One region of the Streptosporangium nanhuense genome, then DNA from elsewhere that is predicted to be linked to it. Evidence: riboswitches for the same ligand, from Rfam matches in the RefSeq annotation. Region 1 holds a riboswitch; each other region holds the start of a gene.
What was found. Region 1 has a riboswitch for S-adenosylmethionine ahead of AC5L38_RS15640 (aminotransferase class V-fold PLP-dependent enzyme). Riboswitches for the same ligand answer to the same signal wherever they lie in the genome.
Positions count from the first base shown of each region.

Region 2: another riboswitch for S-adenosylmethionine. It lies ahead of thrC (threonine synthase); the one in region 1 lies ahead of AC5L38_RS15640 (aminotransferase class V-fold PLP-dependent enzyme).
Region 3: another riboswitch for S-adenosylmethionine. It lies ahead of AC5L38_RS37055 (glutathione S-transferase C-terminal domain-containing protein); the one in region 1 lies ahead of AC5L38_RS15640 (aminotransferase class V-fold PLP-dependent enzyme).

Region 1 covers NZ_JCADBG010000007.1:101,418-105,722, reverse strand. The annotation lists gene AC5L38_RS15655 (SAM-dependent methyltransferase) at 1-126, shown strand, start outside; gene AC5L38_RS15650 (cytochrome P450) at 343-1,542, opposite strand; gene AC5L38_RS15645 (TerC family protein) at 1,570-2,427, opposite strand; SAM riboswitch class IV at 2,660-2,775, shown strand; gene AC5L38_RS15640 (aminotransferase class V-fold PLP-dependent enzyme) at 2,828-4,135, shown strand; gene AC5L38_RS15635 (NADH-quinone oxidoreductase subunit D) at 4,153-4,305, shown strand, end outside.
Region 2 covers NZ_JCADBG010000044.1:2,484-6,788, reverse strand. The annotation lists gene AC5L38_RS42305 (RNA polymerase sigma factor) at 232-789, shown strand; gene AC5L38_RS42300 (S1 family peptidase) at 1,060-2,601, shown strand; SAM riboswitch class I at 2,844-2,984, shown strand; gene thrC (threonine synthase) at 2,999-4,291, shown strand.
Region 3 covers NZ_JCADBG010000027.1:33,073-37,377, reverse strand. The annotation lists gene AC5L38_RS37060 (FAD/NAD(P)-binding protein) at 1-577, opposite strand, end outside; gene AC5L38_RS37055 (glutathione S-transferase C-terminal domain-containing protein) at 574-1,509, opposite strand; SAM riboswitch class IV at 1,549-1,661, opposite strand; gene AC5L38_RS37050 (DUF402 domain-containing protein) at 1,714-2,235, shown strand; gene AC5L38_RS37045 (ABC transporter permease) at 2,347-3,108, opposite strand; gene AC5L38_RS37040 (ATP-binding cassette domain-containing protein) at 3,101-4,054, opposite strand; gene AC5L38_RS37035 (TetR/AcrR family transcriptional regulator) at 4,155-4,305, shown strand, end outside.

The sequences.
Region 1 (4,305 bases):
GTCGAGCAGGCCGGGAAAGACCCGCGCGGCTACCTGCAGGCTCTCGCCAGGGCCTCGGAGGAGGCGGAGCTCATCGCGGCGGGCGGCCTCGGCGGGTTCGGCTGGCTCTCCCAGAGCCGTCACTGACCCGCCGGGCCGATGCCGGCCGTCCCAGTGCCGCCGCCCACCCGCCGCACCGATGCCGGCCGTCCCGGAGCCGTCACCCGACCCGCCGCACCGATGCCGGCCGTCCCAGTGCCGCCGCCCACCCGCCGGGCCGATGTCGCTCCGGCGGGGCCCACCGCCCGGGACGGATCCCGCTCGCCGACGGGTCCCGCTCGCCGGCCGGGATTCGGCAGGTTCTCAGACCCGCACATCGAGGGAGGTCAGGCCCCGGATGACGTAGCCCGGGCCCCAGGAGGGCTCGGCGGCGAGCTCCATCTTCGGCGCTCTGCGCAGCAGGGCGCCGAAGGACTCGATCAGCTCGACCCTGGCCAGCGGCGCCCCCAGGCAGAAGTGGATGCCGGCGCCGAAGGAGATGTGCGGGTTGTCGGCCCGGCCCACGTCCAGGCGGGCGGGGTCGGCGAAGACCTCGGGGTCGCGGTTGGCCGAGCCGAACAGCAGCGCCACCTCGGCGCCGCGCGGGATGTCGACCCCGCCCACCGAGACGTCCTCCAGCACCCAGCGCTCGAACATCTGCAGCGGGGTGTCCCAGCGCATCAGCTCCTCGACCGCCGTGGGCAGCAGCGCGTGGTCGGCGCGGAGCCGGTCCAGCTCGGCCGGGTTGCGGAACAGCGACCACCAGCCGTTGCCGGTGACGTTGACGGTGGCCTCGTGCCCGGCGTTGAGCAGCAGCACGCAGGTGCCGACCAGCTCCTCCTCGGTGAGCCTGTCACCCTCGTCGGCCACCAGGGCGAGCGCGCTGATCAGGTCGTCACCGGGGTCGGCCCTGCGGGCGCGGGCCAGCTCGACGAGGTAGGCGGAGAACTCCTCGGCCGCCCGTACGGCCGTGTGCTGGGCCTCGACCGACGGCTGGAGCTCGTACATGCCGCAGATGTCGGCCGACCAGGGCCGCAGCAGGTGCCGGTCGGCCTCGGGGACGCCGAGCATCTCGGCGATCACGGTGACCGGGAGCGGCTCGGCGACCTCGGCGATCAGGTCTCCGCCGCCGCGCTCGACGAAGGCGTCCACCAGCTCCCCGGCCATGCGGGCGACCTTGGGGCGGAGCGCCTCGACCATACGGGGGGTGAACGCCTTCGACACCAGCCGCCGGAGCCTGGTGTGCACCGGCGGCTCGACGTCGAGCATCCCCGCCCTGATCACCCGCCAGAACGGGTCCTGGAACCCGGGGTCGTCCGGCCTGCCGAACTCCTGGTGCGAGGCCACGTGCAGGTAGGAGCGGCCGAGCCTGCGGTCCCGCAGCAGCGCGTTGACGTCGGCGTGCCTGGCCACCAGCCACTGGCCGGTCGGCTCGAAGAAGCTGACCGGCCGCTCCCGCCTCAGCTCGTCGTAGACGTCGTAGGGATGGGCGACGAATTCCGGATTCCAGGGATCAAAGAGCACGTAGGCATCGTAATCCCCGGCTCAGGATCAGGCCCGTTCGTCCGGCTTCCCCCTCTCGGCGGGCTCGTCGGCGCGACCCGACGGAGCCGCCTGACCCACCGGGGTCTCCGGGGTCTCCGGGGTTCCCGGAGCGGCCTCGCCCTCGGCCTCGTAGCGGGCTCGCAGCTCGACCGGCTTGCGCTTCGCCTTGCCGCGCATCCGGATGTTCAGCAGCTCCACCAGCAGCGAGAACGCCATGGCGAAGTAGATGTAGCCCTTGGAGATGTGCTGCTCGAACCCCTCGGCGATGAGCACGACACCGATCAGCACCAGGAAGGACAGCGCGAGCATCTTGATGCTCGGGTGCCGCTCCACGAAGCGGCTGATCGGCCCGGAGGCGACCAGCATCACGATGACCGAGACGATGACGGCCGCGATCATGACACCCAGCTCGTCGACCATGCCGACCGCGGTGATCACCGAGTCGAGCGAGAAGACGACGTCGAGGATCATGATCTGGATGATCACCGAGGTGAAGGACGCGGCCACCTTGCCCTCGGAGTGGCCCGAGTCGCCCTCCAGGCTGCCGTGCATCTCGTGGACGCTCTTGCCCAGCAGGAACAGGCCGCCGAGTATCAGGATCAGGTCGCGCCCCGATATCCCCTGCCCGAAGACCTCGAACATCGGTTCTGTGAGCCTCACCACCCACGACAACGCCAGCAGCAGCAGGAGGCGGCTGATCAGGGCGACGGCGAGGCCCAGCCTGCGAGCCCTGTCACGCTGCGCGGGCGGGAGCTTGCTCACCAGGATCGAGATGAAGATGATGTTGTCGATCCCCAGGACGATCTCCAGGGCGACAAGGGTGAAGAACCCTATCCATATCTCCGGGTTGGTCACCCAGTCCATTGCTTTCTCCTTCGTCGGTCGGCGCTTGGGACACACCGTCGGCCAACTGCCCGAACGCTTCTTCGGCTGACTGCCAGGACGACCGGGAGACGCCCGGAGTTCCTCTCCTTCATCACGCTTCGCTGTCAATTCGCCGGGCGCTCCCGAAGGCGCCCGTCCAGGCTCTGATATCGGGTTGATCACATTTCGGACTTGCGAGGCACCGCGGGGTGTCGGTTATAGTTCCCCCGTAGGTCATGAGTGCCAGTGACAAGCCCCGGCTCGCTGGCCGGCAACCCTCGCGTCCGCGGCGGGGTGCCCCGGGTGAGGACCTGGTCCGGCACGAGGTGTGCCGGGCAAGCGCGGGCTCCAGGCACCTGTGTCACGGGTTGGGGTCCGATGACCTCGAAGGAGCCCTGGCATGTCCACCCTGACGATCTTCAGCACCCCCGAGAGCCTCGTCCCCGCTCACGCGAGCACCCCCGAGACCCGTACGCCGGGTGACCGCCCGATCCCGGCCGTGCTCGGCTCGGACCTGGAGGTCCCGGTCAGGGGCGGCAGGCTCGTCCGCTACGCCAACCTCGACTACGCCGCGAGCGCCCCCTGTCTGGAGCCGGTGAGCGCCGCCGTCGCCGCCGCGCTCCCGGCCTACTCCAGCGTCCACCGCGGCGCCGGGTACGCGTCCCAGCTGACCACGGCCCGCTACGAGCAGGCCAGGCACACGGTGCGCGCCTTCGTCGGCGCCCGGCCCGACGACTCGGTGATCTTCACCCGCAACACCACGGACGCGACCAACCTGCTCGCCCGCAGCCTGCCCGAGGGCACCACCGCCGTGGTCTTCGACACCGAGCACCACGCCTCGCTGCTGCCCTGGGAGCGGGCCGTGCGGCTCGCGGCCCCCGCCTTCCCCGGCGAGGCCGTCCGGGCCGCCGACGACGCCCTCGCCTCGATCGACGGCCCCAAGCTGCTGGTCGTGACCGCCGCCTCCAACGTCACCGGGGAGCTCTGGCCGATCGCCGCGCTGGCCCACATCGCCCACCGCCACGGGGCCCGCGTCCTCGTCGACGCCGCGCAGCTCGTCCCGCACCGCCGCCTCAACCTGACGGCGCTCGACCTGGACTACGTGGTCTTCTCCGGCCACAAGCTCTACGCGCCGTTCGGCACCGGCGCGCTGATCGGCCGCTCCGACTGGCTGGCCGAGGCCGAGCCGTACCTGCGGGGCGGCGGCGCGGTGAAGGCCGTGAACGACGACGGCACCGAGTGGCACGACGACCCCGAGGCCCGGCACGAGGCCGGGACCCCGAACGTGCTGGGCGCCGTCGCGCTCGCCGCGGCCTGCGACGCCCTGACCGCCACCGGCTGGACCCCGCTGGTCCGCGAGGAGGAGCGCCTCCTCGGGCGCCTGCGCGCGGGCCTCGCCTCCGTCCCCGGCGTCCACGAGCTGTCCCTGTGGGGCCCGGACCACCCGCGCGTCGGCATCGTCTCCTTCGTGGTGGACGGCTTCACCGCCCGCGAGGTCGCCGAGGCCCTGTCCGGCGACTACGGCATCGGCGTCCGCGACGGCAAGTTCTGCGCCCACCCCTTCGTACGGCACCTGCTGGGCGCCAAGGACGGCGGCTGCGACGACGTCACCGCCTCCGCCGTCCGCGCCTCCATCGGCATCGGCACGACCTCCGAGCACGTCGACCGGTTGGTCGAGGCCCTGCGGGATCTTGCCTCGCGCGGCTGACGTGACAGCATGGCCCTATGACTGAAGGCGCGCCCCGCGAGCTGAACGTGGGAATGGGGGCGGGCGCCGAGGCCGTGCGGGGGGCGTACGGCAAGGAGCTCGCGACCGAGGACATGATCCTCAACATCGGACCGCAGCACCCCTCCACGCACGGCGTGCTGCGGCTGCGG
Region 2 (4,305 bases), on a different contig from region 1:
CGATTCTCCTTGAGCGTGGAGACCCCCAAGGTTAACCGGCACCTTGTGGGGATGTCCCTGCTCTTCAGGTCAAGGAAGGAACGGCGTCCATCGAATTGTGTCAGCTCTTGTCAGCAGGTGGAGTGATGAGCCCCGGTGTATCACCCTTTTTGTGGCGCGGAGGGAGGGTCACCATCCGCGATCCCCGACCGTAGGATGTCCAGCGACCGTGACCGCTGATGGGGGCCCGTGATGGCGCTGGACGAGATGACCGAGGAACTGGCCCGATCGGCCGCCCAAGGTGACCACCGCGCTCTCGGTGAGCTGCTGAGGCGGATCGAGCCGGCCGTGCTGCGGCACTGCGGGCGGATCCTCCCCTTCCGGCAGGACGCCGAGGAGGCCTGCCAGGACACCCTGCTCGCGGTGGCGCGCAACATCGGCCGCTTCGAGGGCCGTGCCCGGTTCAGCACCTGGCTGCACATCGTGACCGCCAACTGCGCCAGGACCACCTACCGATCGCTGAAGCGCCGCGCCGCCGAGCAGAGCTCGGACGAGCTGCCGTTGCAGAAGCCGGACGTCGCCCGGGTGAGCGTCATCGCCGGGTCCCGGCTGGACCTGCTCGACGCGATGGAGGCGCTGGAGGCCGAGAAGCCTGACCTGGCCCAGGCGCTGGTGCTGCGCGACATCTGCCAGCTCGACTACAACGAGGTGGCCGAGCAGCTGCGCATCCCGCTGGGCACCGCCAAGTCGCGCATCCACCAGGCGCGCAAGTACGTCCAGGGCGCCCTGGGCGACGCCTACGGCTTCTGAGGCGGACGCCCGTCCTTCCCGGCCGGGCGCGGGAGGCTGAGCGGCTGCCCCTCCCTCCCGGGCAGGGCTCCCCGGCCGAGGCCGCGGTGGGTCCGAGCGGTGCCGGGCCCGGAACGGCCGGTGGGAGCCGTTCGAGAACGCCCTCCGCGTGGCGCGCGGCTTCGACGACCTCACCTGATCTAGGGTGGCGTTGCCCACGTCACGTGATCGATCGGTGACAGATGGCCATCTCCCCTCACGCTCTGAAAGCCGAGGTCGAGGAGAGATCACATGCCCCGCAGACACGCTGTCACCACGGCATGCGTCCTGACGGTCACCGCGCTCGCCCTGGCCGCCCTGCCGGCCGGTGCCCAACGCGAGGCGAGGGGTGTCCCCGCCGCGGTCGGCACCCCGTCCGCGGCCACCGCCGTGCCGGTCGTGTCGGGCGCGTTGCAACCGCCGCCGGGCATGCTGGAGGCGCTTGAGCGCGACCTGGGGCTGACCCCGGCCCAGGCCCGGGCCCGCCTGCTCAACGAGGCCCGCCTGACCCCCATCGCGCTGCAGATGAGCAGGAGGCTCGGCCCCGATTTCGGCGGCACCTGGCTCCGGGGGAACAGCGCGCACACCCTGGTGGTGGCCACCACCGACGCCGCCGACATCCCCGAGATCCTCGCCGCGGGAGCCGCGGCCGAGGTCGTCCCCAGGTCGCTGGCGGAGCTCTCGGAGATCAAGAAGGAGCTCGACACCACGTTGCCGCCGCAGCCGCTCGTGTCGAGCGCTCGCTTCGTCGACGTGAAGAGCAACAAGGTGGTCGTCCTCTCCTCGAAACCCGAGGACGCCCAGAACTTCGTCGAGAGCACGGGGGTGAGCTCGGAGGCGGTGGTCGTGCTGCCCAGCACCGAGTTCCCCCTGCCCCTGTACGACCTGGTGGGCGGCACCGCCTACTACATCGGCGTCACCAGCCGATGCTCGGTCGGCTTCTCCGTTCTCAAGGGCACCCAGGACGGCTTCGTCAGCGCGGGCCACTGCGGCAGGACGGGCGAGACCACGACCGGCTACAACCGCGTCGCCCAGGGCACCTTCCGGGGATCGTCCTTCCCGGTCAACGACTACTCCTGGATCGCGGCCAACGCCAACTGGACGGCCACCCCGGCGGTGGACAACGGCGAGGGCGGCACCGTGCCCGTCGCCGGCGCCCGCGTCGCCATCGAGGGGGCCTCGGTCTGCCGGTCCGGCTCCACCACCGACTGGCACTGCGGCCTCATCCAGCAGCGCGACGCCAGCGTCACCTACCCCCAGGGCACCGTCCTCCAGCTGACCCGCACCAACGTCTGCGCGGAACCCGGCGACTCCGGCGGCTCCTTCATCTCCATCGACCAGGCCCAGGGCGTCACCTCCGGCGGCTCGGGCAACTGCAGCCAGGGCGGCACCACCTACTTCCAGCCGGTCGGCGAGATCCTCACCGCCTACGGCCTGGACCTGAGGACCACCGCGGGCAACCCGCCGCCGCCGGTCACGGGCACCTGCACCGGCTTCCCGAACACCTACACCGGCACCCTGGCCGTCGGCCAGTCCGCCTACCAGCCCCGGAACCTGTACTACCGGTCGACCGTCAGGGGCGTCCACCACGGCTGCCTGGACGGCGCCGACGGCACCGACTTCGATCTGTACCTGCAGAAGTGGAACGGCACGGGCTGGCCGGTCGTCGCCACCTCCAACGGCGCGGGCCCCGACGAGAAGATCTCCTACACCGGCACGGCCGGTTACTACCGCTACCGGGTGTTCTCCGCGGGCGGCTCCGGCCGATACACGCTGGGGTTCAGCGTGCCGTGACCGCTCCGGCGGGCCGTCTCCGGCGGGCCGCTTCCGGCGGGCCGCTTCCGGCGGCGACGAGAGGGAAGGGGCGAGGCCCCCGCCGTCCAGTTCGCGTGCCGAGTGCCGCGCGACCGGGGCTCCGGATCCGATTGTCCGCTGGATAACACGCTGTGTCTCGCACAGTGAGACAAGGAGTCAGGAGGGCGGCAGGGCGAGGTAGAGTGCTTGGGACCTGCGCGTCAGGTTCCTAACTGAATATTTGCTCATCCAGAGGGGTGGAGGGACCGGCCCTGCGAAGCCCCGGCAACCATCCCGGTTCAAGACTCGTTATCTGAACGAGGTCGGCCGGGACAGGTGCCAATTCCGGTCTGCGACCAGGGTGGTCCAGACGAAGATGAGGGAAAGGCCTCGCTTCATGGCGCTCGCAACCACTGAGAACACCACCACCTCGACCGGCCGTGCCGACGACGCGCGTGACCCGCGCTTCGGCCCCGCCGTCGCCCTCTCCTGCCGAGAGTGCGGTGCCCGCTACGACCTCGGCCCCAGCTTCGCCTGTATCGAGTGTTTCGGGCCCCTTGAGATCGCGTACGACTTCGGGCGTGTGACCCGGGAGCGGATCGCCGAGGGGCCGACCAACATCTGGCGCTACCGCTCGCTGCTGCCCGTCCCCGAGGACGTGGCCACCAAGCCCAACATGGCGCCCGGCTGGACCAAGCTCGTCAACGCCGGCAACCTCGCCCGCGAGCTGGGCATCCGCTCCCTGCACGTGAAGGACGACTCCGGCAACCCCACGCACTCCTTCAAGGACCGCGTGGTGGCCATCGCCGTCGAGGCCGCCCGCAACTTCGGCTTCCACACCCTGTCCTGCTCCTCCACCGGCAACCTGGCCGGCGCCGTGACCGCCGCCGCCGCGCGGGCCGGGCTGGACGCCTGCGTGTTCATCCCCTCCGACCTGGAGCAGGCCAAGATCGTCATGGCCTCCGTGTACGGCGGCAGGCTCATCGGCATCGAGGGCACCTACGACGACGTGAACCGCTTCTGCTCCGAGCTCATCGGCGACGAGCTGGGTGACCAGTGGGGCTTCGTCAACGTCAACCTCCGGCCGTACTACGCGGAGGGGTCCAAGACCCTGGCCTACGAGATCGCCGAGCAGCTCGGCTGGCGCATCCCCGACCAGATCGTCATCCCGGTCGCGTCGGGCTCGCAGCTGACGAAGGTCGACAAGGGCTTCAAGGAGCTGATCCAGCTCGGCCTGGTCGAGGACAAGCCCTACAAGATCTTCGCGGCCCAGGCCGAGGGGTGCTCCCCGGTCTCCGCCGCCTACAAGGCGGGCCACGACGTGATCCGCCCGGTCAAGCCGGACACGATCGCCAAGTCGCTGGCGATCGGCAACCCGGCCGACGGCCCGTACGTCCTGGACATCGCCCGCCGCACCGGCGGCGCGGTCGAGGACGTCACCGACGCCGAGATCGTCGACGCGATCCGGCTGCTGGCCAGGACCGAGGGCATCTTCGCCGAGACCGCCGGAGGCGTGGTCGTCGGAGTGCTGCGCAAGCTGGTCGCCTCGGGCAGGCTCGACCCCGACGCCGAGACCGTGGTCCTCAACACCGGCGACGGTCTCAAGACCCTCGACGCGGTGGCCGCGGAGGCCCGCCCGACCGCGGTGATTCGACCTTCTCTTGACGCATTCCGTGCGGCTATCGCCTAGAAATCGTGAAAGGT
Region 3 (4,305 bases), on a different contig from region 1:
CCGCGTAGCCGGTGGGCAGGTAGCGCAGCCCCGCGCGCGCCGCCAGGCCGGCCAGCGCGCCCTCCTCCCTGGTCGGGGTCACGTCGCCGTGCCCCTGGGCCAGGATCACCGCGTCCGCCTCGATCGTCCGGCCGTCCTCCAGCGTCACCACCTGGCCGCCGGGGACGTCGGCGAGGTCGACGGCGCGGGCGTCGTGCACGTGCACCCGGACGCCGCGCGGGGCGTTCGCCACCGCCTGCCGGAAGACGTGGGAGAGGTAGCCGTTCTGCACCGGGCGGGAGGCGAACCGGCCCGGGTCGCCGCCGAGCCACTCGGCCAGCGTGGGTCCTGGCCGGATCGGCCCCTCGCAGCGCACCGACTCGTCGGTGAAGAGCGTCACGTCGGCGGCGGCGGAGTTCATCCAGAGCAGGTCCGGCTGGTCGTGGCGCCAGACGCGCCCGCCGCCCGGCGGGTGGGGGTCGATCACGTGGACGTCCAGCGACGGCCAGCCGAGCAGGTCGGCGGCGTTGGCGCAGATGCGCTCCACCAGGCAGGTGCCCGTCGGCCCCGCGCCGACGACGGCGATCGAGGCGCTCATACGGCGGCTCTGCGGTGCGGCTGGTCCCAGTCGGCGCGCAGTGGCTCGACCGGGATCCGCCAGGCGTCGGTCTCGCCCTTCCAGGGGGAGATGGCCGTGAAGTCGGTGTTCTCGCGGAAGGCGGGGTGGGCGTACAGGTCCCTGGCGTAGTCCCACAGGTTGGGGAAGGCGGTCAGCGGGCGCTCGCTGATCCTGGCCGCCGGGTTGTCGCTCAGGTCGAAGCGGAGCAGGGTCGGCCAGAGCCGCACGTCCGGCTCGGTGATCCCCGAGCCGAACAGGAACCTGCGGTCGGCCAGGCGGTCGTCCAGCTCATCGAGGAAGGCGACCACGGACGCGCGCGCCTCGGTGTACGCGGTCTCGGTGGTGGCCGCCGCCACGCGGCCCGCCGCCGTGTTGACGATGTCGTGGATCCTCGTGTTGAGCTCGTCGATCTCCGGCCTGAGCTCCTCGGGGTAGAGGTCGGCCTCGGGGTCGCCGCCGAACCGGGTGGCCAGGTCGATCGTGATGTCGGGGAAGTTGTTGCTGACGATGCGGCCGGTCGTCCTGTCCCACAGGACCGGCACCGAGACGTGCCCGTCGAAGCCGGGCTCGGTCGCCTCGTACGCCTGCCGCAGGATGGTGAACCCGTTGACCGGGTCGGCGCCGCGCCGCTCGCGGAACGCCCACCCGCGGCCGTCGCGCTCGTCGTCGACGTAGGAGAGCGAGACCACGTCCTGGAGTCCCTTGAGGGAGCGCACGATGGCCGCGCGCTGCGCGTACGGACAGACCGCCGCGACGTAGAGGTGGTAGCGGCCCGGCTCGGCGGGGAAGGCGGGTGTGCCGATGCGCCCCTGGAAGGGGTAGCGCGGGCCGGGCCTGCCACCGGGCCGGTAGTGGCCGTGGGTGCCGAGGTCGACGGGGCTCGCGTGGTTCAGTGTGCTGGTCTTCGACATGTGGCACTCCCGGGCATGTCTCGGTGACCCTGGTGAGGGGGTCCGCGCTTGCGGCACGCCCACCGTGCCGCCAGGTCTCCCCCGGGGGCACCCCGCCGCGGTGCGAGGGTTGCCGGTCAGCCGGCCGGGGCTTCTCACTGACACTCTTAACCTATTTAGAAGGTAGGAAATACATAGATCTCTGTCAAGCCTTAGTGTTGGGGAATGTCCTATGAGAGCGTGAATGTGGTCTATCGCAAGTACGACGGATCACTGCACTGGCACCACCGCGGCCTGCTGCTCGGCGAGGACGAGTACGGAGTGTGGACGGGCTGCGTGGCCGACTCCAGCGGCTACAAGGGCGACGGGGACGCGGTCGCCTGGCCGCATCCGTTCGTGATGCTCTTCCCCCGCGACGCCTGGTGGACGGCCGCCTTCAACGCCGCCCCGCACAAGTACGAGATCTACTGCGACATCTCCACGGTGCCGGAGTGGAGGGACGGCGAGGTCACCATGGTCGACCTGGACCTCGACGTGATCCGGATCCGCCGCAACCTGCTGAAGGGCCGCCCGAGCAAGGTCTTCCTGGACGATGAGGACGAGTTCGAGGAGCACCGGGTGAAGTACGCCTACCCGTCCGACGTGGTGGAGAGCGCCCGCGCCTCGGCCGCCTGGCTGATGGAGGCCGTCGGCGCCGGCACCGCCCCCTTCGGCGCCGCGCCGCGCTGGCTCGCCCTGGTCACCTGAGCCCCGGCCGTTCGATCGTCCGGGGTCCGGCGCGGCGCGTCCCGTACGGACGGCAGTGCCGGGGGCGCCCTTCCGGCACGGCCCCCGGCACTCCCCCGCCCTCTCGCGGTCTCAGCGGGTGCGGTTGCGGAACAGCCTGCCGGAGAGGACCGCCGAGACCAGCAGGAAGCCGCCGCACCAGGCCAGCGCCTTCCACGGGTCGCTCCCCACCGGCCGGTCGAGCAGCAGACCGCGCACGGACTCGATGATCGGCGTGGCCGGCTGGTTCTCCGCGAACCCGTGCAGCCACGCGGGCATGGTGTGCACCGGGACGAAGGCGCTGCTCGGGTAGGGCAGGAACATCACCAGGAAGGTGAAGCCGCCCGCCGCCTCCGGCGTCCTGGACAGCAGGCCGACCACGGCCGAGACCGCGGAGACGGCCAGCACGAACACCACCAGGACGCCCGTCGCCGCGGCCCAGCCGGCCAGGCCCGCCTCCGCCCGGAAGCCGAGCAGGAACGCGACGGCGAACACGATGGCGAGCGAGGTGAGGTTGCGCACGGTGCTGGCGGCCACGTGCCCGCCCAGGAACGCCCCGCCGCCGACGTCCATCGACCTGAACCTGTCGACGATCCCCCGGCTCATGTCATGGCTGACGGCGACCGCGGTGAGCGAGGCTCCGTAGGAGGCGCACATGACGAGGATGCCGGGGACGGCGTAGGTGACGTAGTCGACGCCGGTCTGGATCGCGCCGCCGAACAGGTAGACGAACAGCAGCATGACCAGGACGGGCATCAGGAACGAGGTGAGCAGCGCGTCGAGGTTGCGCAGCGACAGGCGGACGGCACGGCCGGTCATGACCGGCCAGGCGACCCAGGCGGCAAGGTCAGACACCGGCCCGCTCCCCGTCCTTCAGCTCCCTGTTCGTCAGCGCGAGGAACGCGTCGTCGAGCGTGGCGCCCCGCACGGTGAACCTCTCGACCGCCGAACGCCCCGGGTCCACCTCGTCCAGCAGGGCACGGATCCCCGCGGCGCTCCCGTCCGTGGCCGCCCCGACGGTCAGCCTGCCGGGATCGGTGTGGACGGCACGCGCCCCGAGAAGGCGCGTCACCTCGGCGAACGACCGGGCGTCGGCCAGGACGAGGTCCAGCCGCCAGGCGGCGACCCTCGCCTTGAGCTCGTCGGCGGTGCCCTCCGCCACCACCCTCCCGCCGTCGAGCAGCGCGATCCTGTCGGCCAGGCTGTCGGCCTCCTCCAGGTACTGGGTGGTGAGGAAGACCGTGGTGCCCGAGCCGGCGAGGCGGGTGATCACCTCCCACATCGCCTGCCTGCTCCGCACGTCGAGCCCCGTGGTCGGCTCGTCGAGGAAGATCACCGACGGCGCGCCGACCAACCCCGCGGCCAGGTCCAGGCGTCGCCACATGCCCCCCGAGTACGTGCCGACCCGCCGCCTTCCCGCCTCGGCCAGGTCGAACCGCTCCAGCAGCTCGGCCGCCCTGCGGCGGGCCCCTCCGCGTGACAGGCCGGACAGGCGGCCCATCATCCGCAGGTTCTCCTCGCCGGTGAGCAGTTCGTCGACCGCCGCGTGCTGGCCTGTCAGGCTGATGGCGCGGCGGACGCGGCGGCGGTCGCGCACGACGTCGAACCCGGCGACCGTGGCCCGTCCCGCGTCCGGCGTGACCAGCGTCGCCAGGGTGCGCACGGTCGTCGTCTTGCCCGCGCCGTTGGAACCGAGCAGCGCGTACACGCTGCCCTTGGCCACGCGCAGGTCGACGCCGGTCAGGACGGCGACCCGGCCGTAGGACTTGGTGAGGCCGCTCACCTCTATGGCTGGCTCCACTACCCCTCCTGTGTATGACGTACGCTCTACTGTTTATGGCATACGCGGCATTGCGTAAGGTATACACTCGCAGGAAAGGACGGTCAAGCCCGGGAGCGCGATGGAAGTGCCGGAGAGCGTGGAGATCGCCTGGGGCCTGCGCGAGCGGCCGGGCAAGGGGCCCAAGCGCACCCTGAGCCTGGAGCACATCGTGGAGGCCGCCCTGCGGGTGGGCTCGGCGGAGGGGCTCGCCGCGGTCTCGATGAGCAAGA